DNA from 2 places in the Rhizobium bangladeshense genome. Region 1 is predicted to be linked to the other one. Evidence: riboswitches for the same ligand, from Rfam matches in the RefSeq annotation. Region 1 holds a riboswitch; the other holds the start of a gene.
What was found. Region 1 has a riboswitch for FMN ahead of J2J98_RS13545 (6,7-dimethyl-8-ribityllumazine synthase). Riboswitches for the same ligand answer to the same signal wherever they lie in the genome.

Region 1 (10,405 bases):
TGCGCCAACGCCTTCAGCGCCGTCGGTTCGGGCACGACCCGGCTGACGGTGCGGGAGATGGCGGCATCGGCGGCTGGATCGGAGTTCTGCTCTTTCATGATGCTATCATACAATTGCAAACATATCTTTGCAAATATTTCTTTGCAAAACTGTTTCGGAAGGCTCTTGAAAACCGGCTTCGCCTATAGCCAGGCATGATGACGCGCCCTATGACCGTGGCGGTAGTCCGCATGAACGAGGGGCAAAGGGATGGCTGAGGACGCGCAGAAAAATATCGGTACCTGGTACATCGACCCCGATGCCGAAGATAGGATGGCCGATGGGCATGCGCCGATATGGCGCCACCTGATCGATCTCATGCTCGAGCGTGACCTCTCCGATAAGAACGTGCTCGACTATGGCTGCAATCAGGGCGGCCTGCTGCGGCATCTCTATGCGATTCGACCATTCCGCAGGGCCCTGGGTATCGACATCGCCGAAACCTCCATTGCCAAGGCCGAGACGCTGAAAGGCAATCTGCCGATCCAGCATCAGGTCGGCGGCAGGCTGGAGGGCTGGAGCGAGGAATTCGACCTCGCCGTCAGCCATGAGGTCATCTATCTCGTTCCCGATATCGACGCGCACGCCGCCGATATCCGCCAGGCACTGAAGTCAGGCGGCGTCTATTATGCGGTAACTGGCTGCCACACGGACAATCCGCTCTGCCGAAATGGCGCGAGCTCGTCGCCAACCGCACCAACACCGTCGTTCAGGATCGGTCGGTCACCGATTACGGCCGTGCCTTCGAAAAGGCGGGCTTCGCTGTCTCCGCGCGCAAGCTCGAATATGACGGCTTCATCCCCTTCGTCGCGGACGGCTGGACGCCTGACTTCGCCGATGCGCTGGACTATTACACCCAGACGAAGATCGTCTTCAGGCTTGTGAAGCCCTAGACACTGCCGGTGAAGCCGCATCAGCTCTACATCGAAATGCGGCGGGTTATTCGGAGCGACCTGGACGAAACGGCCCCTGACCCGGAAGATTTCCTGGATGAGATTGCGCTCGGCAAGCTCGCGTGGCGCACCGTCGAATCTGAGCTGCCCCTTTTCTAGCAGCGAAACGCGGTCGCTGACGGCGATCGCCTGGTTGATGTCGTGGATCGCCATGACGATCGTCACGCCCTTTTCGCGGCTCAGCCGATGCACGAGATCGAGTACTTCGACCTGATAGCCGATGTCGAGGAAGGAGGTCGGCTCGTCGAGCAGCAGGATCTCCGCTTCCTGGGCGAGAGCGGCGGAGATCCACGCCCTCTGACGTTCGCCGCCGGATAATTCGCGCAGGCTGCGGTCGGCCAAATCAGATAGTCCGGTGCTATCGAGTGCCCATTCGATCGCCTCCTCGTCGCGGCTGTCATAAGAGCGGAACAGGCCGACATGCGGATAGCGGCCCTGGCGCACGAGCTGGGCGACGGTCATCTCGTCGGGAGCGGTCGGCTGCTGCGGCAGGAAAGCGAGCTTCTTCGCCAGCATCCGGCGCGACATGGAGGCGACAGCAACGCCGTCGAGCGACGCCTTGCCCACCGCTGGCCGGATGAGGCCGGCCAGCGCATGCAGCGCCGTGCTCTTGCCCGAGCCGTTCGGCCCGATCAGCGCCCGGATCTCGCCCTTTTCGAGCGAGAGGCTGAAACCGCTGAGAGCCTTTCGCTTGTTGTACATCACCGAGAGGTCGGAACAGGACAATGGCATTTCGGCCTCACATGTTTTTGCGCAGCAGCGCGAGCAGAAGCGGTACGCCGAAAACGGCTGTGACCACGCCGATCGGTATTTCCTCGGCCTGTCCCAGCAGCCGGCCGATGAGATCGCCGAGCGTGACGATGACGGCGCCCAACACGATCGTCAGCGTAAGCGACAGCATGAAGTTCCGCCCAGCCAGGAAGCGGGCGAGATGCGGCACGATAAGACCGACGAAGACCACAGGTCCGACCGCGCCGACGGCGCTTGCCGCGAGCGCGCAGGCGACGATCAGCACGATCGAGAAGTACTTGCGATAGCCGAGCCCGAGAGACCGGGCGACGGGCGCATCGAACTGCAGCAGCATCAGCGGCCGATAGACGACCGGCAGCATGGCGAGCCCAGCGATCGTGAAGGGCAACAGGAAGAGCGCGTGATCCCAGCTGCGGGCGTAAAGACTGCCCGACAGCCACTCGAGAATGATCTCGATACGGGACGACCCCCATCCGGCGATAAGGCCGATCGCCACTGCATGCAGCACCGCGCCGACTGCCACGCCGCAGAGGGTGATGCGCAGCGCGCTGAGGCCGAGACGGAAGGCAAGCAGATAGATGACGCCGCCGGCAAGCAGGCCGCCGGCGAGACCTGCAGCCGGCAGCCATGCGACCGGCAGTTCGGCCAGCGTGTTCGAGCCGGGCTCGAGAATATAGACGGTAAACAGCAGGAAGATCGTCACCGAGAGAGTCGCTCCCTGCGACACGCCCATCAGCGAGGGGTCGGCGAGCGGATTGCGGGTGATGGTCTGCAGCAGATATCCCGCCAGCGAAAAATGAATGCCGGCCAGGATGCCGGTAGCGATGCGCGGCATCCAGATATCGAGAATGATCAGCCGCGCCTCGGCCGAGCCGCCGCCGGTCAGCAGGGCCGCGACGTCAGCCATGGGAATATCGGCGACGCCGAGGAAGACCGCCGCCGCAAGCGACAGGACAGCCAAGACGGCAAGCGCAGCTGTTATGCCGAGGCTTCTCGGACCAGCCGATATCGATGCCCGGGCGCTCATTGCGTCTCCCCCGCGAAGCTGAGCCGCCCGCGCTGGACGAGATAGATGAAGACCGGTCCGCCGAGCAATGCGGTGACGATGCCGACCGGCAACTCACGCGGGATTGCGACACTGCGCGCCAACACATCAGCGACCGTCACGATCAGCGCGCCGAGCGAGGCGCTCAACCCGATCTCCCACCCCGTGCCGCGGGGTTTCAGCAGCCGGGCGATGTGGGGAGCGGCAAGACCGACGAAGGCCACCGGCCCGGCAATCGGCGCGACACCGGCGACCGGAATGACGGCAAGAATGAGGATGAGCGGCTTCCACAGACCGAGCTGCAGGCCCATGCCGGCCGCCGCATGGTCGCTCAGCATGAACATGCCGATGACGCGCCGCAGAACGAGCGCGCCCACGACGCCGGCGATCGTCCATGGCAGCATATAGAGGAGGTGCGACCAGGTGCGCCCCTGGAAGCCACCGGCGAGCCAGAAGAGCAGCGATGCCGATTGCGGCCCGGTCAAGAGCAGAACATAGGTGGTGATCGCGCCGAGAAACAGCGAGACGCTGACGCCGCCGAGCGCAAGCTGCAGTGGCCGCCCCTGCCCGCCGCGCGAAACCCAGAATGTCACCGAGGCAGCAAGGGGCCCGCCGGCAAGGCCGATGAAGGGATAATAGGCAGGCGAAAGCCAAGGCACGAAGACGAAGCAGCAGACGATCGGCGCGACCGCCCCCGATGTTACGCCGGTAATACCGGGATCGGCCAGCGGATTGCGCGTCAGCGTCTGCAGCACATACCGGAAACGGCAAGTCCGGCGCCACCGGCGGCGGCCGCCAGGCTGCGCGGCAGGCGCAGCGTCCAGACGAGGACAGATTCGAGCTTACCGTCGGGCGCCAGCAGCACGCGCAGCGCCGTCTCGACCGAAAGCGTCTTGGCACCGACCAGCAGGCCGAGCATCGTCGCCAGCATGGCGGCGGCGACGATGAGCCCTATGGCCAGGAATGATTGCCGGGGGCTCATCGCAGACCTTGTTCCTTGGGCTTAGTTCTGCAGTTCGGCCGGGATCAGCTTGGCGGCTTCGGCCTTCACGTCGACGGCCGGGAACGTGTCGGGGTAGAGGTAGTGCGCGGCCTCGCGCAGGACGATTTCGCGAGCGATCGGGCCGTTGGTCTCGACCCACTGGTCGCCGACATAGAAGACGCGGTTGTTTTTGACCGCCGACAGCTGTGACCAGATCGGGTTGCTCTCATGCGGGCGATCCGGGCCGGAATCATAGACGAAGATGACCTCCGGGTCCTTTTCCAGCATGGTTTCGAGGCTGAGGTCGATGCCGAATTCGCCACCCGGGCTCTTCGGCCCCGGAACATTGTCGCCGCCGATCGCAGCGACGATCGAGGCCGAGGTATTTTCCGTGTGGAAGGCGAACGGCGTTGCGCCGCCCCACATGATCAGGAAGCGCGGGTGAACATTCTTCGGCGCCTTGGCGGCAAACTCCGCCAGATGCTTGCGGAAATCGGCGTTGAGCTGCTCGCCGCGCTCGGGCTTGCCGAGCAGCTTGGAAAGAGAAGCAACCTCCTTGTAGCTCTCTTCCAGCAATTCCATGTTGTAGGCGACGTAAGGTGCGATGTTCTGAAGCTGCGCCGCATTGCCCACCGTATAGCGGCGGATCGCGATGATCAGATCCGGCTTGGCTTCGGAGAGAAGTTCGAGATTGGGCTTTGCGCGCTGGCCGATCTGCTTCATTCCGGCAGTCAGGCCGAGCAGAAAAGCGGGTCGCGGCCTGAAGTCATATAGGTGCTGGCGACCGGCTTGATGCCGAGTGCCAGCGCGACGTCATCGGCGATATAGGAAATCGAGGCAATGCGCTTCGGCTGCGCCGGGACTTCGACAGTGATGCCCCGATCATCGACGATCGAGACCTTCTTGCCGTCATCCGCCTGGGCGGCGCCCGCCACCAGCATTGCGGATAGGCCGATGGCCGAGAAAAATTTATATACATATCGAGTCATATCTGAAAACTCGCCTCTCATGCGCAGAGGCTTTAGCTAAAAAAGCGGAGTTTAACAATCATGATTCTCGGACGCGCTTTCGGGAAAATGCCGCTTGGCCGGCTCAATCCTCAGCCAAGGTGAAGACTGCACAAGGTTCTGCGATCCCACGCAAAAAGTGCTCGCCAAGTGGCGTCAGCACGGCCTCGGTGTTCGCCGCCACCTCGCCCGAGATCAGCACGCTGTGGCCGAGCGGCTTGCAGAGCCCTTCCAGCCGGCTGACCATATTGACCGCTGGGCCGATGGCGGTGAAATCCAGCCGGTCGGCCGCGCCGATATTGCCCCAGAGGATCTCGCCGAAATGCAGCGCGGCGCCGAAGGGCAGCGGCGCCAGCCCTTGCGCCTCGCGCATCTGGTCGAGATGGATCATGCCGGCGCGGCTGGCCGCGACGGCTCGGAGCGCCGCCTCGCAGGCTTCCCGATCACCGCGGCTCTCTTCGCCGGAAGCGCCCGTGACGGGAAAAATCGCCAGCACACCGTCGCCGATGAATTTCAGCACCTCGCCGCCAAAGGCATGCACGGCGCCTGCGATGCGGTCGAAATATGCGTCGAGCGCTGATATCATCGCATGCGGCTCCGTCACCTGAGAAAGCGCGGTGAAATCACGGAGGTCGGCGCAGAGAAGAGCCGCGCGGATGGTTTCGCCGGTGCCGCGCGCAAGCACGCCCGACTGAACCCGGGCCGCACTGCGCCGACCGAGATAGGCTTCGAGCAGGGCTGCCCGCGCCTCCCGCGCCGCAAGGGCTGCAACCGGTGCGGCGGCAAAACGCGCGACCTCCCTCAGGCGGCCGGCTTCATCCGGAGCGAATGCGTCCGCCCCTGCCCCCTTGCCGATGGCCGCCCAGCCGAGCATCGTACCGTCTTCCGAATTCCCGATCCTCTCCTCCCACACCGGTCCGAGCCCGGCGAGCCACTCGCGCCCGGCATCGCTTCGCGGGGCGGCGGCAAAGCCCAGCGCCTCGATGACCGCCCCGGTCTCCGCACGCCACAGCCAGGTGCGCCGCGCAATAATCGGATGCGGCACCGAAAGCGTCAGCGCGCCACCGGAAAGCGGCAGGCCACCAACCAGCAGCCGGCGCCCGAGCTCGGCCAGAAACTGCTCGGGACCAGGCGAAGCCGCGGCTTCGTCAACCAGCCAGGCAAGGGAGGGAGGCAGATCCATGCCCCAGCATCGCATCACCCCAGTGTGCGGGCAACCCCGCGGCGTTCGTCCCGCGGAGGCCGCGCACCCCTCCGGGCGCCTGCACCCGGGGCGTCCGCCAGCAGCCTGGCCCGCATCCCCTGTCAACCCCCTCGCAAAACAACCCTGTGGAAAAACATTCACCGCGGTGGAAAATCGCCCAAAAAACACTTTAAACTTGCGCGGCTTTGATTCCATTATGTGCCAGCTTGTCATCTGCGATTGAGGGGTTGCGATGGGCACGACATACTGGCCGAAAGACCCGCTTGACGGGAACGACATGACGCTGCTGACGTCGATCCTTCGGCGGTGGTGCGCCCGTTACGGGATCGAATTTACCGCGGAAGAGAGCAAGCGGAAGGCGAAGGAACTCATCGAATGGTTCGAGTTCGGCGTCAAGGATCCGGCCGAGCTCGAAGAGTTGATCGACGGAAAGCACTGGCTCGTCAACCGCATCTAAGTGCCGCCGTAGTTCTCAGGAAAAAGGCCGGCGAACATCGCACCGGCCTTCGTTCGTCTGCCTCTGTACAAGGCCTTTAGTAATCGTCGCGCCAGCGGCGCTCGCGATGCCAACGCCGCTCCTCGCGCCACCGCGGGCCATCCCAATGGTGGTGATGCCGCCGCTCCCAGCCCCAGCGCGGTGGGCCGCCATAGAAGACCACCGGCGGCGGGCGGCGCCAGTTGCGGCGGCATTCGCCCCAGCGCGTCAGGTGCCAGCCGCGACCGCAGGCGTAGTCGACCTTCGTGACAGCGCTCTCAACCTTGATTGTCCCGACCGGCATCGCCTGAGCTGTGCCGATCGAGAGACTGCCAGCGAGCAAGGCAGCCGCGATAGTAAGTGCCTTCATCGAAAACTCCAATTCAATCCAGCCGCACCCACATTAGGCCCGCCAAATTGAACCTCCGATGAACTGCGCGTTCATGTTTGCCCTCGAAAAACCTCGCCTCTTGACGGCCGGTTTTCGGCCGTTCCTCTCGCAGCGTCGAGCGCCTGACGAGTGTCCCGCCGCTGCCGAATACCGTTCACGTCCTGCCGTAAAAGCGATCCGGACCGGGATCCCGCCCGGCTGCCACCTCGGTGAGCCGTCCGAGATAATGCGCCCAGCCTTCCTCGTGGCCGGCGCATTGTTCCGCACTCGGCAGGCCGCTATGGGTGAGCCGCAAAAGCGTCCCGCCTCCCTGCTCGATCAGGTCGATTTCGACCAGGCTCGATCCCGGCGGCACCACCTCGCTGCCATCCCAGCCGAAGCTGTAGGCAAGGCGATGCACCGGCACCACCTCGCGAAACGAGCCGCGCGCAAATCGGGCGCCGGTGACGTTGACGAGATAAAGCCCGCCCGGCTGCGGCTCGACCTCGGCCTCCGTCCCCATCCAGCGCAGAATCTTCTCTGGATCGGTCATCAGCGCAAACACCGCCGCCGGCGGCGCCGCAATATGCGCCTCGCGGCGCACGACGAAAGACTCTTGCATATCTCCCTCCCATGGTTGCCGCCCCGCTTCAGCAGGGAAGACGATTGTGCTGTTATCGACGTGGATGTCCTCGGGGAAGCATGTAGGCGCAAGCGTACGCTCAGCAAGGGCGATTTGCATGCATCCATCAGCCGCCAAAGCACCCGCCTCGCCCTCGAGGCCCCTTGCGGGGCGCCTCAGAATGAGGCTCCCTTGCAGTTGCAACCCGCTCCACCCATGAAAACATCTCCCTATTGCCAGACCGCCGCCGTGCCCCTATGGTCGCGCCGTTCTCAGGGCGGGGTGAAAGTCCCTACCGGCGGTATGCAGTTTCGATTGCGAGCCCGCGAGCGCCTTCTCTAGGGAAGGGTCAGCAGATCAGGTGAGATGCCTGAGCCGACGGTCATAGTCCGGATGAAAGAGAACGTGCGATGCCGCTGCCCTCCCGGGCTGGCGGCGGATGCTCGTGATCGCCTTGGGTGACGTGTCTGTACGCCAAAGGAGATGACTATGACACCCACCCGTTATGCCTTCGTCAAAGCCGGCTGGCACGCCGATATCGTCGACCGTGCGCTCGAAGGTTTCCAACAGCTTGTTCCCGCCGAGCAGATCGACGTGTTCGATGTTCCAGGCGCCTTCGAAATGCCGCTGCTGTCGCGCGATCTTGCCGCCTCCGGCCGTTATGCCGCCGTCATCGCCGCCGCCTTCGTCGTCGATGGCGGGATCTACCGCCACGAATTCGTCGCCCAGGCAGTGGTCGATGGCCTGATGCGCGCCGGCATGGATACAGGCGTGCCGGTGCTGTCGGTCTCGCTGACGCCGCATCATTATCAGGAAACAGAGCATCACACGCAGATCTACCGCGCCCATTTCGTCGAGAAAGGCCGCGAGGCGGCGCGCGCCGCCCTCATGATCGGCAAGACCCGCGCCGCTCTTGCGGCATAGAAGCCCGCGTCACAGGCGGCGGGATCGGCCCGCCGTCTTCTCCCAACAGAAGAATTGATTCGACGCCCAACCCGCGCTGTGGTCCACTCGACCCCGACATGTATCGCCATTCTTAATGCGTCCAGACCTTGAGGGAGCTGAAGATGAGCAATGCAATGCACAGTGAATCCCCAACCGAATCCACGACGACTCGACCGCTCGACACCAAGCTCGAAGTGGTCGTCATCCCCGTTTCCGACGTCGACCGCGCCAAACGCTTCTACGAGAGCCTGGGCTGGAGGCTCGACGCCGATTTCGCCAATGATGCCGATTTCCGGGTAATCCAGTTTACCCCGCCGGGCTCCGGCTGCGCGATCATCTTCGGCAGCAATGTCACCGCCGCCACCCCCGGCTCCGCGCAGGGGCTCTACCTCATCGTCTCCGACATCGAGGAGGCGCGACGCGATCTCGTCGCCCGTGGCGTCGAGGTGGGCGAGATCTTCCACGACGCATCAGGCGTCTATGCCGGCAAGGATGAGCCCTATCTCTTCGGACGCCTGCGCATCGCTGGCCGCGACCCCGAGCAACGCAGCTACCGCTCCTTCGCCTCGTTCAGGGATCCCGACGGCAACGGCTGGCTCTTTCAGGAAGTCACCACTCGTCTGCCCGGCCGCATTGACTCCGACCAGACCGCCTTCTCCACCTCGAGCGACCTCGCAGCCGCGCTCCGCCGCGCCGCGCAAGCCCACGGCGAACACGAGAAGCGAAACGGCGGCAAATACGACGATAACTGGCCCGATTGGTACGCGGAATACATGGTCAGCGAGCAGGCCGGCAAGGCGTTGCCGCTTTAGGTGACGGCAGGCGCAGGGAGCACCCGCCTCGCTGGAGGACGCGGGATGTTTGTCGCTTCCTTCACCGGCAGGAGAAAGGGGGTGCCACACGGCATCTCCTCCCATCCCCAGGACCCGCAGCGCCCCGCCCAAACCACCAATTCACCGATCAAATATATCCCGCCACAGCTTTTCGCCGATCATACAATCCGCCGTCGGCGCCTCGCCGGCGACCCTCACCGTCACCGGCGGGGGCAGGCCGCTGATCTCCAGCACCAGCTTGCGGCGCACAGCGATGGCGAAATCCTCGATCTTGTGGACCGGCAGCACAAAAGCGCCGGGGCCACCGATCACGCAATCGGCGTAGTATTTGTCAAGCCCGCCCTGCGCATCGGAGGGCCGCAGCATAATGGCGAGGCCGTTGATGATCATGCCTGATGCCACCGCCTTGTCGCGGGCGGGAGTGACGGGATCGCCGGAATTGTTCGGGCCGTCGCCGGAAACGTCGATCACCTCACGCCGGCCACGAAAGGGACCGGCGGTGATCATGCTGGCGCCGTGGTCGATTGCGGTCGAGATCGATGTGCGCCTTTGCGTGGCGATCGGCCGGGCATCGAGCTTGTCGGCGAAGGCGATCGCATCCACTTCGGACTCGATCACCTGCCAGTCGATCATCGAATCCTGGACGACATACCCCGCCCATTCGAAATAACTGATGGCGATGCGACCAGTGAGCCCGCTCTTGACCGCATCGATAAATTCCTTGTGCTTGAGCGCCTCGACATAACCTTGGCGCTGAATACTGATCTCCTCGAAATCCATCGACCGCGAGGTGTCGACGGCAAGCACCAGCGTCACGTCGACCTCGTTTCCGCCGACGCCCGCCGCCGGAACAACGCCGGAAAGACCCATGAGCACCGCAAGTGTCGTCGTCAGCATCGGCAAATCCCCGCGCCATCAGGCGAAGGAACTGTAACACAGCTTGGCCTGCGCAGGACGCCCGGCGGAGCGCGAGGCTTCAATTTTCGGTGATATCAGGAATGTCCGGCCTGCCCGCCCAGGCTCCGGCCTTGCGCTCTGTACCCGCGGTTGCCGTGATAGGACGGCCTAAAAGATCGAGCTGAAGCTGGTTCTTGAGGTCGAGGAAAGGCGGCATGCTCCGACGCTCCCCATCCTGGTGTGTAGCCCGTGAGGGCGAAGTCTCGAAGGGCACTCTCGGCGC
Region 2 (10,405 bases), 1.1 Mb from region 1:
ATGTGCGTCATCGCCGTGTCCGGGCCAGCGCCGTGCCAGTGTTTTTCGCCCGGCGCAAACCACACGGTGTCGCCGGCGCGGATCTCGCGAATGTCGCCGCCCCAGCTCTGGGCGAGGCCCTTGCCTGAGGTGACGATCAGCGTCTGGCCGAGCGGATGCGTGTGCCAGGCCGTGCGAGCGCCCGGTTCGAAGGTGACAGAGGTTGCCCTCACCCGGGCCGGCGCCGGCGGCTCGATCAGCGGATCCTGGCGCACGGCGCCGGTGAAATAGTCGGCGGGCGGTTTCATCGAGGGGCTGGAGCCGGCGGGTTTGATCTCCATGATCGTTCCTTTCCTTCCATGCTGTTGAAGCTCTGCGGTACGACGATATTTGATCGAGGCGACACGTCAAAGCCGGATCGGCAATTGCCGCACGGCCGCCCGCCTGATAGGCCAGCATTTCTTCATAACCTGGGGAGATTTTTTCATGAGACACCATGCTTTCGGCCGCATGCCTTTCACCGTCACCAATATCGGCTTCGGCGCCTGGCAGATCGGCGGCTCCTGGGGCGATATCAGCGAGGCGGACGGGCGGGCGGCGCTGAATGCCGCACTCGATGCCGGAATGACGTTCATCGACACGGCGGATGTTTACGGCGATGGTCGCTCGGAAAAGATCATTGCCGATGTGTTGAAGACGCGCGGCGGCGAGCGCCCGATGGTCGCGACCAAGGCAGGCCGCCGCCTCAACCCACATGTCGCGGAAGGCTATAGCAAGGCCAATCTCGAAGGCTTCATCGACCGCAGCCTCAAGAATCTTGCGGTCGACAGTCTCGATCTCGTACAGTTGCACTGCCCGCCGCGCGAAGTGCTTTACCAGCCCGAGGTCTTCGAGGGCCTCGACGCGCTACAGAAGGCCGGCAAGATCAAGGGTTACGGCGTCAGCGTCGAAAAGGTCGAGGACGGGCTGAAGGCGATCGAATATCCTGGCGTCGTTAGCACCCAGATCATCTACAACATCTTCCGCCAGCGCCCCGACCATCTGTTCTTCACGGAAGCGCGCCGCAGGAACGTGGCGATCATCGCCCGCGTACCGCTGGCAAGCGGCCTTCTCTCCGGCAAGATAAGTCGCGAGACGCAGTTTGCCAGCGACGACCACCGCAATTTCAACCGCCACGGCGAAGCTTTCGATGTCGGCGAGACCTTTGCGGGCGTACCTCTCGAGGTCGGGCTGCAGGCAGTCGAGGAAGTGCGCAAGCTGGTGCCTCAGGGCGCCACCATGGCCGCCTTTGCGCTACGCTGGATCCTTATGGCTGAAGCCGTCACTGTCGTCATCCCAGGCGCCCGCAATGCCGAACAGGCGAGAGCCAATGCGGCGGCCGCGGATCTCGCGCCGCTCTCGGCTGACGTCATGGCGGCGACACGCGAGATTTACGAGCGACTGATCGCGCCGCATGTGCATCAGCGCTGGTAAGCCCTGACAGCCCGTTCAAGCCCGGCTGTCCGCCTGGCCGGGCTTGAGACATTTTCCCAAGTAGGACGGAATCAGACCGTCACGACAATCTTGCCGAACTGCTCGTTCGATTCCAGGAAGCGGTGTGCCTCGACGATCTGCTCGAAGGGGAATGTCCTTGATATGACAGGCTCCAGCGCGCCGGACGCGAGCCCTTCGAGAATAAAGGTCTTTGCAGCCTGCAGCCGCGCCGGATCGCGGACAATCTCATGGACGAGATAACCGCGTAGGGTCAGGCCTTTGCCGAGCACCGCACGGAGCGGAAACGGCGTCGGCTCGGGGTCCAATCCGCCATATTCGATGACAATGCCGCCCGATGACATTGCCGCGCTCAGCGGCTCGAAGATGGGGCCGGCGACGGCATCGAAGACGACCCGCACGCCATCCGGGCCGGCGACGGCCTTCAGCTTCATTTGCAGATCTTCCTCCTGTGAAGCGAGGACATGCGCAGCACCGGCATCTTGCAATGCCTGACGCTTGACGGAGGTCCTGGTAATCGCAATCGGCGTCGCACCGACCTTGTTGGCAATCTGGATCGCAGCAAGTCCCACGCTGCTCGATGCCGCGGTCACGGCGACGAAATCACCTTTGCTCAACCTCGCAATGTCGATGAGTGCGCCGTAGGCCGTCAAATATGGCATCCAGACGGCAGCGGCGGCTTCCCAGGACAGCGTCGGCGGATGCCTGACGACGAATTCGGCGGGAAAGGTTATGAGTTCCGCATAAGCCGGCCACCGGACCATAGAGATGGGCGGGATGATGCTGACATGGTCGCCGGGCACAAACCCATCCACCCCCTCGCCCACCGCCTCGATGATACCAGCCGCTTCGAGGCCGAGGCCCGAGGGCAGCGGCGCAGTTTCGATATAGGCGCCTGACCGCAACAAAGCTTCAGCGCGATTGATGCCCAGCGCCTTGACGCGGATCTGAACCAACCCCGGCTGGGGCGCGGGAATCACTACATCCTCGATGCGGAGAACCTCGGGACCGCCAAGCTCACGAAAGCGGATTACACGTGCCATTCGATATCAACTCCAAAATGATTGAACCGAATGATCTATGCCAAGCCGCCTCCAGAAGATAAATTGGCCAAAAGGCAAGACAGAAGAAACCACGAGTTTGCAATATGGATCGTCTCACCAGCATGGCCGTCTTCGTGAAGGCCGTCGATCTGGGCTCATTCGCAGCGGCGGCCGCGGCGCTTGGCCTGTCCGGACCGATGGTCGGCAAGCATATCCGCTTTCTTGAGGAGCGCCTGGGTGTGAGCCTCCTCAACCGGACGACGCGTCGCCAGAGCCTGACGGATTTCGGACGCGCCTATTACGAGCGCTGCCGGGTGATCCTTGCGGAGACCGAGGCTGCGGATGCGCTAGCAGTCGATCATCTTTCCGAACCCTGCGGAAGGCTGCGCGTCACCATGCCCGTTCATTTCGGTCGGCGCTGCGTGGTCCCGATCCTAATCGAACTCGCCCAGCGGCATCCGAACCTCGAACTTGATCTATCGCTCAGCGATCCTGTCATCGACCTCGCGGAGGGCGGCTACGATCTCGCGATCCGCACTGGCGAGTTGGAGGACAGGTCTGGCGTCATCGCGCGCCGTGTCGCGCGCCAGCGCATGGTGGTCTGCGCCTCGCCAGCCTATCTCGATGCCCAAGGCAGGCCCGAGCGGCTCGAGGATCTCGGCAGGCACGATGCAATCGTATATGCCCGCTCCGCCCGGCTCCGCCCGTGGCTTTTTCCGCGCGGCGACGAGCCACCGACTGAAATCAGGCCCAAGGGCCGTTTGAGGCTCGACGACCTCGATGCCATTGCTGATGCGGCAACGGCAGGCATGGGGCTCGCCTGGTTGCCCTCCTGGCTTATCCGGGACCGTGTGCAGGCAGGGATGCTGGTGGTGGTGCTGCCGGACGAGCCAGAATTCCCGTATGATTGTCATGCGCTGTGGCTGCAGACACCACATCTGCCGCTCAGAACTCGTCTTGCTGTCGACGCATTGGCGGCTGCATTGCCTAAACTCATGGCGTAGGCCAGGCTGTTCAGGGGCAAACCGGCAAATGAAACCGGCCGGGAGCTAAACCCGGCCTTTCATTTTCATGGGAACGCGAACTCAGTTAGTGGCGGTCAGGTTGACCGGGAAGAACAATGTTTCGCCGGAGGAGTCGCTCACACCGTCATTGTCGGTCACGCCATAGGCCTTGCCCGATGCGTCGAAGGCAAAACCTTCCAGCTTGTCGAGAACGTAGCCGTTGGTGGCCGACTTCAGGTCGCCTATGAAATCATGGGCTTCCGTCTTCCTGACGACAGGCAGTTCGCCACCGAGCTTGCCCGGCTTCAGGTCGGAGATTGCGACCTTGTAGAGCTTCTTCAGCTTGGCGGCGTCGCCGACCAGGTTGTCGCGCTCGATGATGTAGACGCTGTCGCCGTGGGCGGAAATCTCGGACAGTCCGACCCAGCCGCTTTCCGTCTTGTCGAGCGGATAGCGCACGGCGCCCCATTCCTTTTTCTTCGGATTGTAGGAGACGAGCTTCACGAAGCCCTTCTCGTCATCACCCCACTCGCGCTGGACGGCCATCCAGAGCGTGGCATCGTCGCCGGTGCCGACAATGGTGACGCCCTCGAAGCCGTAGCGGATTTCGTTGGCGGCAAATTCCTTCGGCAGGGCGATCTCGGCCTTGATGTCGCCCTTGGCATTGACGTTGTAGAGGGCATGCGGGACGAGGCGTTCGCTATACCCTTCCGAGGCCAGCCAGAAGGAACCGTCGGCGGCAGCCGCGATGCCTTCTATGTCGAGCTTCTGGGCCGGAGTGCCGTCACGCTTGACGACCAGCGCGTCGGTGATGACCGCCGGCTTCTTGCTGGCGTCGATCGTGTAGATCGTCGGCTGCGAGCCCAGAACGCTGTCGCTGACGGCGTAGAGCATGCCCGGTTTGCCGGGAACGGCGGCGAGACCCGAAAGCGCTGCGAAACCGATCGGATTGCCATCCTTCTCGGCGGAGACGATCTGCGGATAGGCTCTTTCGCCTTCCGAACGCTCGTAGATCATCACATGCGAGCGCGCGCCGCCATCCTTTCCGAGGTCGAGTTCATTTGCGGTGGCAAAGAGATTGCGCTGGGGAATCGCGATCGCGCCTTCCGGCGAAATACCTGACGGCAGCAGCTGGACGAGTTCGGGATCGGCGCCGGTATCCTTATAGACGCCGACGATCGAGGCGCGCTCGGCGAGCAGGAAGAAATAATTATCGTCGCCGAACTTGGCGACTTCGAGACCTTCCGGCTCGACACCTTTCGATCCCGAACGGCTTTCGGGATAATGGCCGATATGGGAAACGGCGCGTTCGAAGGATGCGCCCGATTCGTAGAGGACCTTGCCCGTCTTGTCGAAGATGGTGAAGCCGCGCGAGCCGCCCTGGTAATCGCCTTCATTGGCAACGACGAGGCGGTTGTCGTCCAGCCACTTCACGGCATCAGGCTCGCGCAGCACACCTTTCGATTCGCTTGAGAATTTCAGGGCGCCGTCGCGCTTCGTGTCAATGCCGGAGAGATCGGCGCTGCCGGCGGTAAAGTGGGTCTTCACCTGAGCCGTGTTGGCGTCGATGATGACGATCTCGTTATTTTCCTGCAGCGTCAGGGCAATTTCGTTCAGGCCGTTGAAAGCGACGAATTCCGGCTCCGGATCTTCGGGGGCGACACCGGCACGCCCGGTCAGCGCCACGTGCTTGGTGGTGCCGCAATCGACTGTGCCGTTCTTGACCTGGAAGACGACGAGGTCGCCGGCCGGCATCTGCGGGATCTTGCCGTCATTGACGTCTTCGTCGCGCTCGTTTTCGATCGCGATGGCACCGAGCGTCTTATCCTTGTTGAGGGCGATCGAATCCGGCTGGCCGCCGAGATCGCAGGTACTCTCGATCTTCTTCGTCGCCACGTCGACGATTGCGAGGCGGCCTGAGGGCTTGGTCTTGCTTTGGGAGGTGTTGACGGCAACCAGCGCCTTGCCGGCGCTCGAGGTGACCGATGTCGGCTCGCCATCCATCATAAGCGCGCCGGCGGCTCTCGGGGCCTTGGCGTCGGTGATGTCAATGAAGCCGATCGCACCGAGCGGGCTGTCGCTATAGATCAGGGTGTTGCCGTCGTCGGTCGCGGTGATGATTTCTGCCGATGTCACCGACAGCTTGTCCTTGTCACCAGGCAGGTTCTGGGCGACCGGGAAGGAGGCGACGCGGTTGAAGACCGGCTCAGCCGCAGCGGGAAAGGCAACAGATGCGAGAAGCACGGCAGCAAGCGCTGCCTTGCGGGATGAAATTGTCATGGAAACCCCCAATGTCGAAAGATCGAATAGAGGGGTTTTGCGGGACTGCCATGACAGACACATGACAGGCTGCAAGATTTCAGAGGCTTGGCGTCATGCGGTTTGCCTTTCCCGCCGCAGCTCGTTCCTCATGATGAAGAGCGATGCGGAAAGAATGAGTGCAGCGCCCAACCACAGATAGCCGGCGGGCGCGTAGCCGAAGAACAGCCAGCCGGCGAACACGTTGAGCGGCAGCTTCAGATCGTCGAACGGCTGGACGTAGGCGGCGTCGGCGCTGGCATAGGCAAGGGTCAGCAAATACTGCGCCACGACCGTCAGGAGGCCTGCCAGAAGGAAGAGCGCGAGTGTGGTGCCGGTAGGCACCGCAAAATCCGCCGCAAGCGCCAGACTGCCGTTGATCGGCGTCAGCAGCACCAACAGCCAGACAGTGATTGTCTCCGGCCTCTCGATGCCCGTCAGGCTCTTGGTGATGAGCGAGGAGGCACCCCAGAGCAGCGCCGAGAGGACCGGCAGGAGCGCGGCCCAGGTGAAACCGTCCGACCATGGCTGAAGGATGATCATCGCGCCGGCAAAGCCGACACCCGTCGCTGCCCAGCGGGCCGGGCCGACGCGCTCACCGAGGAACAGGCGGGCACCGAGGATGATGAAGAAGGGCGAGGTCATGACGAGCGCGATCGCCTGCCAGATCGGCACCGAGGCAAGACCCAGAACCCAGGCCTCGACGCCGAGCGCGGCAAAGAGGACGCGCACGACATGCCGCCACGGATAGTTCGTCCGCATGGCCGAAAGTCCGGCCTTGCGCAGAAAAGGCAAAGAGAAAAAGAAGGCGAAGGCATACTGCCAGAAGGCTGCGGAGGCCGGCGGAAAGGCGAGCCTCATGGTCAGCCACTGGGTGACGACGTTCAGGAGCGAGAAGGCCACGCCTCCGAGCACCATGAAAGCTGCGCCGGCAAAGGCGCGGGAACGCGGGAGTGCAAGGGAATTCTGATTCATGTCTTCCATCCAAAACAGGGACCAACATAAATCAGGACGCATGAGGCGATGACACGCGGACGCCGGCAGTCCCCTGCCCGCTGGCGCATGCTCATTCTCTTTCATCCGGACTATACCGTCGGCTCCGGAATTGCACCGGATCTGCTGACCCCTCCCCTGCCGAAGCTTGAGAAGGCGCTCGCGGGCTCGGGCCGCAGCCCTTACCGCCGGTGGGGACTTTCACCCCGCCCTGAGAACGGCATCTTTCGTAAAACAAAGCGCTGCCTGCGGCAAGCGGCAAAACAAAAGGGGTCCGGCACGCCGAACCCCTCGAAATCCTGTTCAGCCGTTCTCGTTTACGACTGGCGGACGATCAAATCAGCCGTTAACGGCGTCTTTCAGGCCCTTGCCGGGCGTGAACTTCGGCACGTTGCGGGCCGGAATATCGACTTCAGCGCCAGTCGACGGGTTGCGGCCCTTCGTTGCAGCGCGATGAGAAACGGTGAAGCTGCCGAAACCAGCAAGGCGGATGTCGCCCTTGTTCTTGAGTTCGGCCTGGACAACGTCGAAAACCGCGTCAACAGCGGAAGCCGCGTCAGACTTCGTCAGTCCTGCCTTTTCGGCGACTGCGGACACGAGTTCATTCTTGTTCATGTTTCCACCCCTTTCAAAATGGTATGAAACGACTCAAATCTAAGCTAGGCGCAGAATAGGTTTCATCAGGCCCGCCGGGAACCCAAAAGCCCTGCAAATCAAGGAAAAGCAAGCGTCTCCATGACGTTTTCACAAAAAGGCTGGCGTTTCCGCCAGCCTTTTTGTGTCTTTTGCGCCAATTGGGCATAAATGTGGCAAATGCCACTCAATGCGCTATGGCTACGCCCGAGTCATCAAGGCCTTCCACCGATGTGATGACAGGCGTTTCCACCGTGCCATCCCACTCGATCGGCTCCGGCCGGCGGATCAGCGCATGCTTGATCACCTCGCCCATCCGGGAGACCGGGATGATCTCCATGCTGTTCTTCACATTGTCCGGAATCTCCGCCAGATCCTTGGCGTTTTCCTCCGGAATCAGCACCTTCTTGATGCCGCCGCGAAGCGCTGCGAGCAGCTTTTCCTTGAGACCGCCGATCGGCAGCACCCGGCCGCGAAGGGTAATTTCACCGGTCATGGCCACATGCTTGTTCACCGGAATGCCGGTCATGATCGATACGATGGCGGTTGCCATGGCGACACCGGCCGACGGGCCATCCTTCGGTGTCGCACCTTCCGGCACGTGCACGTGGATGTCGTTCTTTTCGAACATCGGCGGTTCGATGCCGAAATCGACGGCGCGCGAGCGGACATAAGAGGCCGCTGCCGAGATCGATTCCTTCATGACGTCCTTCAGATTGCCGGTAACCGTCATGCGGCCCTTGCCCGGCATCATCACGCCTTCGATGGTCAGCAGTTCGCCACCGACTTCCGTCCAGGCAAGACCGGTCACGACGCCGACCTGATCCTCGCCCTCGGCTTCGCCATGGCGGAAGCGCGGGACGCCGAGATAGTCGGCAATGTTGGCGGCCGTCACGTGAACGGACTTCGTCTTGCCCTTGATGATCTCGGTGACCGCCTTGCGGGCGAGCTTCATCAATTCGCGTTCGAAGCTGCGGACACCGGCTTCACGGGTGTACTGCTGGCTGATCGCCATCAGGGCGTCGTCGCTGACCGAGAATTCTTCCGGCTGCAACGCATGTTCCTTGATGGCCTTCGGCAGCAGGTGCCGCTTGGCGATCTCGCGCTTTTCGTCCTCGGTGTAGCCGGCAATCCGGATGATCTCCATGCGGTCCATCAGCGGTGCCGGAATATTCAGCGTATTCGCGGTGGTGATGAACATCACATCCGAGAGGTCATATTCGACTTCCAGATAGTGATCCATGAAGGTCGAGTTCTGCGCCGGATCGAGCACTTCGAGCAGAGCCGAGGACGGATCGCCGCGGAAATCCATGCCCATCTTGTCGATTTCGTCGAGCAGGAAGAGCGGGTTGGACTTCTTCGCCTTCTTCATCGACTGGATGACCTTGCCGGGCATCGAACCGATATAGGTGCGGCGATGACCGCGGATTTCAGCTTCGTCGCGAACGCCACCGAGCGCCATGCGGACATACTCACGGCCGGTTGCCTTGGCGATCGACTGCGCGAGCGAGGTCTTGCCGACGCCCGGAGGGCCGACGAGGCAGAGAATCGGGCCCTTGATCTTGGTGGCCCGGGCCTGCACGGCGAGATATTCGACGATGCGCTCCTTGACCTTGTCGAGACCGAAGTGATCGGCTTCAAGGATCTTTTCGGCGTTGTTGAGGTCCGCCTTGATCTTCGACTTCTTGCCCCAGGGAATGCCGAGCAGCCAATCCAGATAGTTGCGCACGACGGTGGCTTCGGCCGACATCGGGCTCATCTGGCGCAGCTTCTTCAGCTCCGCATCGGCCTTTTCACGGGCTTCCTTTGACAGCTTGGTCTTGGCGATGCGCTCTTCCAGTTCGCTCATCTCGTCGCGGCCTTCCTCGCCGTCGCCGAGTTCCTTCTGGATCGCCTTCATCTGCTCATTGAGGTAGTATTCGCGCTGGGTCTTCTCCATTTGGCGCTTAACGCGCGAGCGGATGCGCTTTTCGACCTGCAGTACCGAAATTTCGCCTTCCATGAAGCCGAGAGCCTTTTCGAGGCGCTGTTTGACGCTCGTCGTCTCCAGCATCTCCTGCTTCTCGGTGATCTTGATCGACAGATGCGAGGCGACCGTATCGGCGAGCTTGGAATAGTCGTCGATCTGGCTGGCGGCGCCGACCACTTCGGGCGAGATTTTCTTGTTGAGCTTCACATAGCTTTCGAATTCGGAAACGACCGAGCGCGACAAGGCTTCCAGTTCGACCGGATCGTCATGCGGCTCCTCGAGCACATGGCCGAGCGCCTCATAGAAATCCTCACGGCTCGTATAGGTGTCGATTTCGGCGCGGGCGCGGCCTTCGACCAGAACCTTGACGGTGCCATCAGGCAGCTTCAGCAGCTGCAGTACGTTTGCCACCGTGCCGACATTGTGGATCGCCGAAGGGTCCGGATCATCGTCGCTGGCGTTGATCTGCGTCACCAGCATGATCTGCTTGTCCGAGCCCATGACCTCTTCGAGCGCACGGATCGACTTTTCCCGACCGACAAACAGCGGCACGATCATATGCGGGAAAACCACGATGTCGCGCAGGGGCAGAACAGGGTAGGCAGTGCTGCTCGCTACAGACGTTTTCTTCGTCATTTTATGTCCTTTCCATCGTCCCGTTGCCGGGCTCTCTGCACGGCCGCTTGGGACCCGGCCGGCACTCTCACTTGGCCTACAAGTGGAGGTTCTGACTACGCTTTTCAAGCCACGCTAACGCCCGCGTTCCACGGATGTGACAGCTTTATTACAACGGAACGCCAACACTATGAAGCGCGTGGCTGGACCGGCGCTTACCACTTCCGACCCGCTAAAATACAACGCCAGCAATAGGCTTACGGAATCGCTGCATCTTCACCAAGCACCGCCCCTTGCGCGACATCGGCAAAGGCAATTCCGGTCCCCACCGGCAAGATACTAACAGCGCCTCGCATGGTTTTTCAAATAGAAAGGGGCTC

Region 2: linked by a shared signal. The riboswitch ahead of J2J98_RS07910 (DMT family transporter) and the one ahead of J2J98_RS13545 (6,7-dimethyl-8-ribityllumazine synthase) in region 1 are both predicted to bind FMN.

What each region holds. Positions count from the first base shown of each region.
Region 1 covers NZ_CP071612.1:2,762,381-2,772,785, forward strand. Annotated here, with positions in the region: gene J2J98_RS13495 (winged helix-turn-helix domain-containing protein) at 1-98, opposite strand, end outside; partial or broken gene J2J98_RS13500 (class I SAM-dependent methyltransferase) at 250-932, shown strand; partial or broken gene J2J98_RS13505 (ABC transporter ATP-binding protein) at 939-1,724, opposite strand; gene J2J98_RS13510 (FecCD family ABC transporter permease) at 1,732-2,769, opposite strand; partial or broken gene J2J98_RS13515 (FecCD family ABC transporter permease) at 2,766-3,769, opposite strand; partial or broken gene J2J98_RS13520 (ABC transporter substrate-binding protein) at 3,791-4,758, opposite strand; gene J2J98_RS13525 (adenylate/guanylate cyclase domain-containing protein) at 4,862-5,959, opposite strand; gene J2J98_RS13530 (alpha-amylase family protein) at 6,213-6,437, shown strand; gene J2J98_RS13535 (GCG_CRPN prefix-to-repeats domain-containing protein) at 6,514-6,825, opposite strand; gene J2J98_RS13540 (SRPBCC family protein) at 7,001-7,447, opposite strand; FMN riboswitch at 7,712-7,856, shown strand; gene J2J98_RS13545 (6,7-dimethyl-8-ribityllumazine synthase) at 7,937-8,371, shown strand; gene J2J98_RS13550 (VOC family protein) at 8,515-9,204, shown strand; gene J2J98_RS13555 (DUF1194 domain-containing protein) at 9,346-10,119, opposite strand.
Region 2 covers NZ_CP071612.1:1,636,933-1,647,337, reverse strand. Annotated here, with positions in the region: gene J2J98_RS07935 ((R)-mandelonitrile lyase) at 1-320, opposite strand, end outside; gene J2J98_RS07930 (aldo/keto reductase) at 466-1,452, shown strand; gene J2J98_RS07925 (zinc-dependent alcohol dehydrogenase family protein) at 1,524-2,513, opposite strand; gene J2J98_RS07920 (LysR family transcriptional regulator) at 2,618-3,517, shown strand; gene J2J98_RS07915 (esterase-like activity of phytase family protein) at 3,599-5,797, opposite strand; gene J2J98_RS07910 (DMT family transporter) at 5,891-6,799, opposite strand; FMN riboswitch at 6,880-7,031, opposite strand; gene hupB (DNA-binding protein HupB) at 7,148-7,423, opposite strand; gene lon (endopeptidase La) at 7,629-10,046, opposite strand.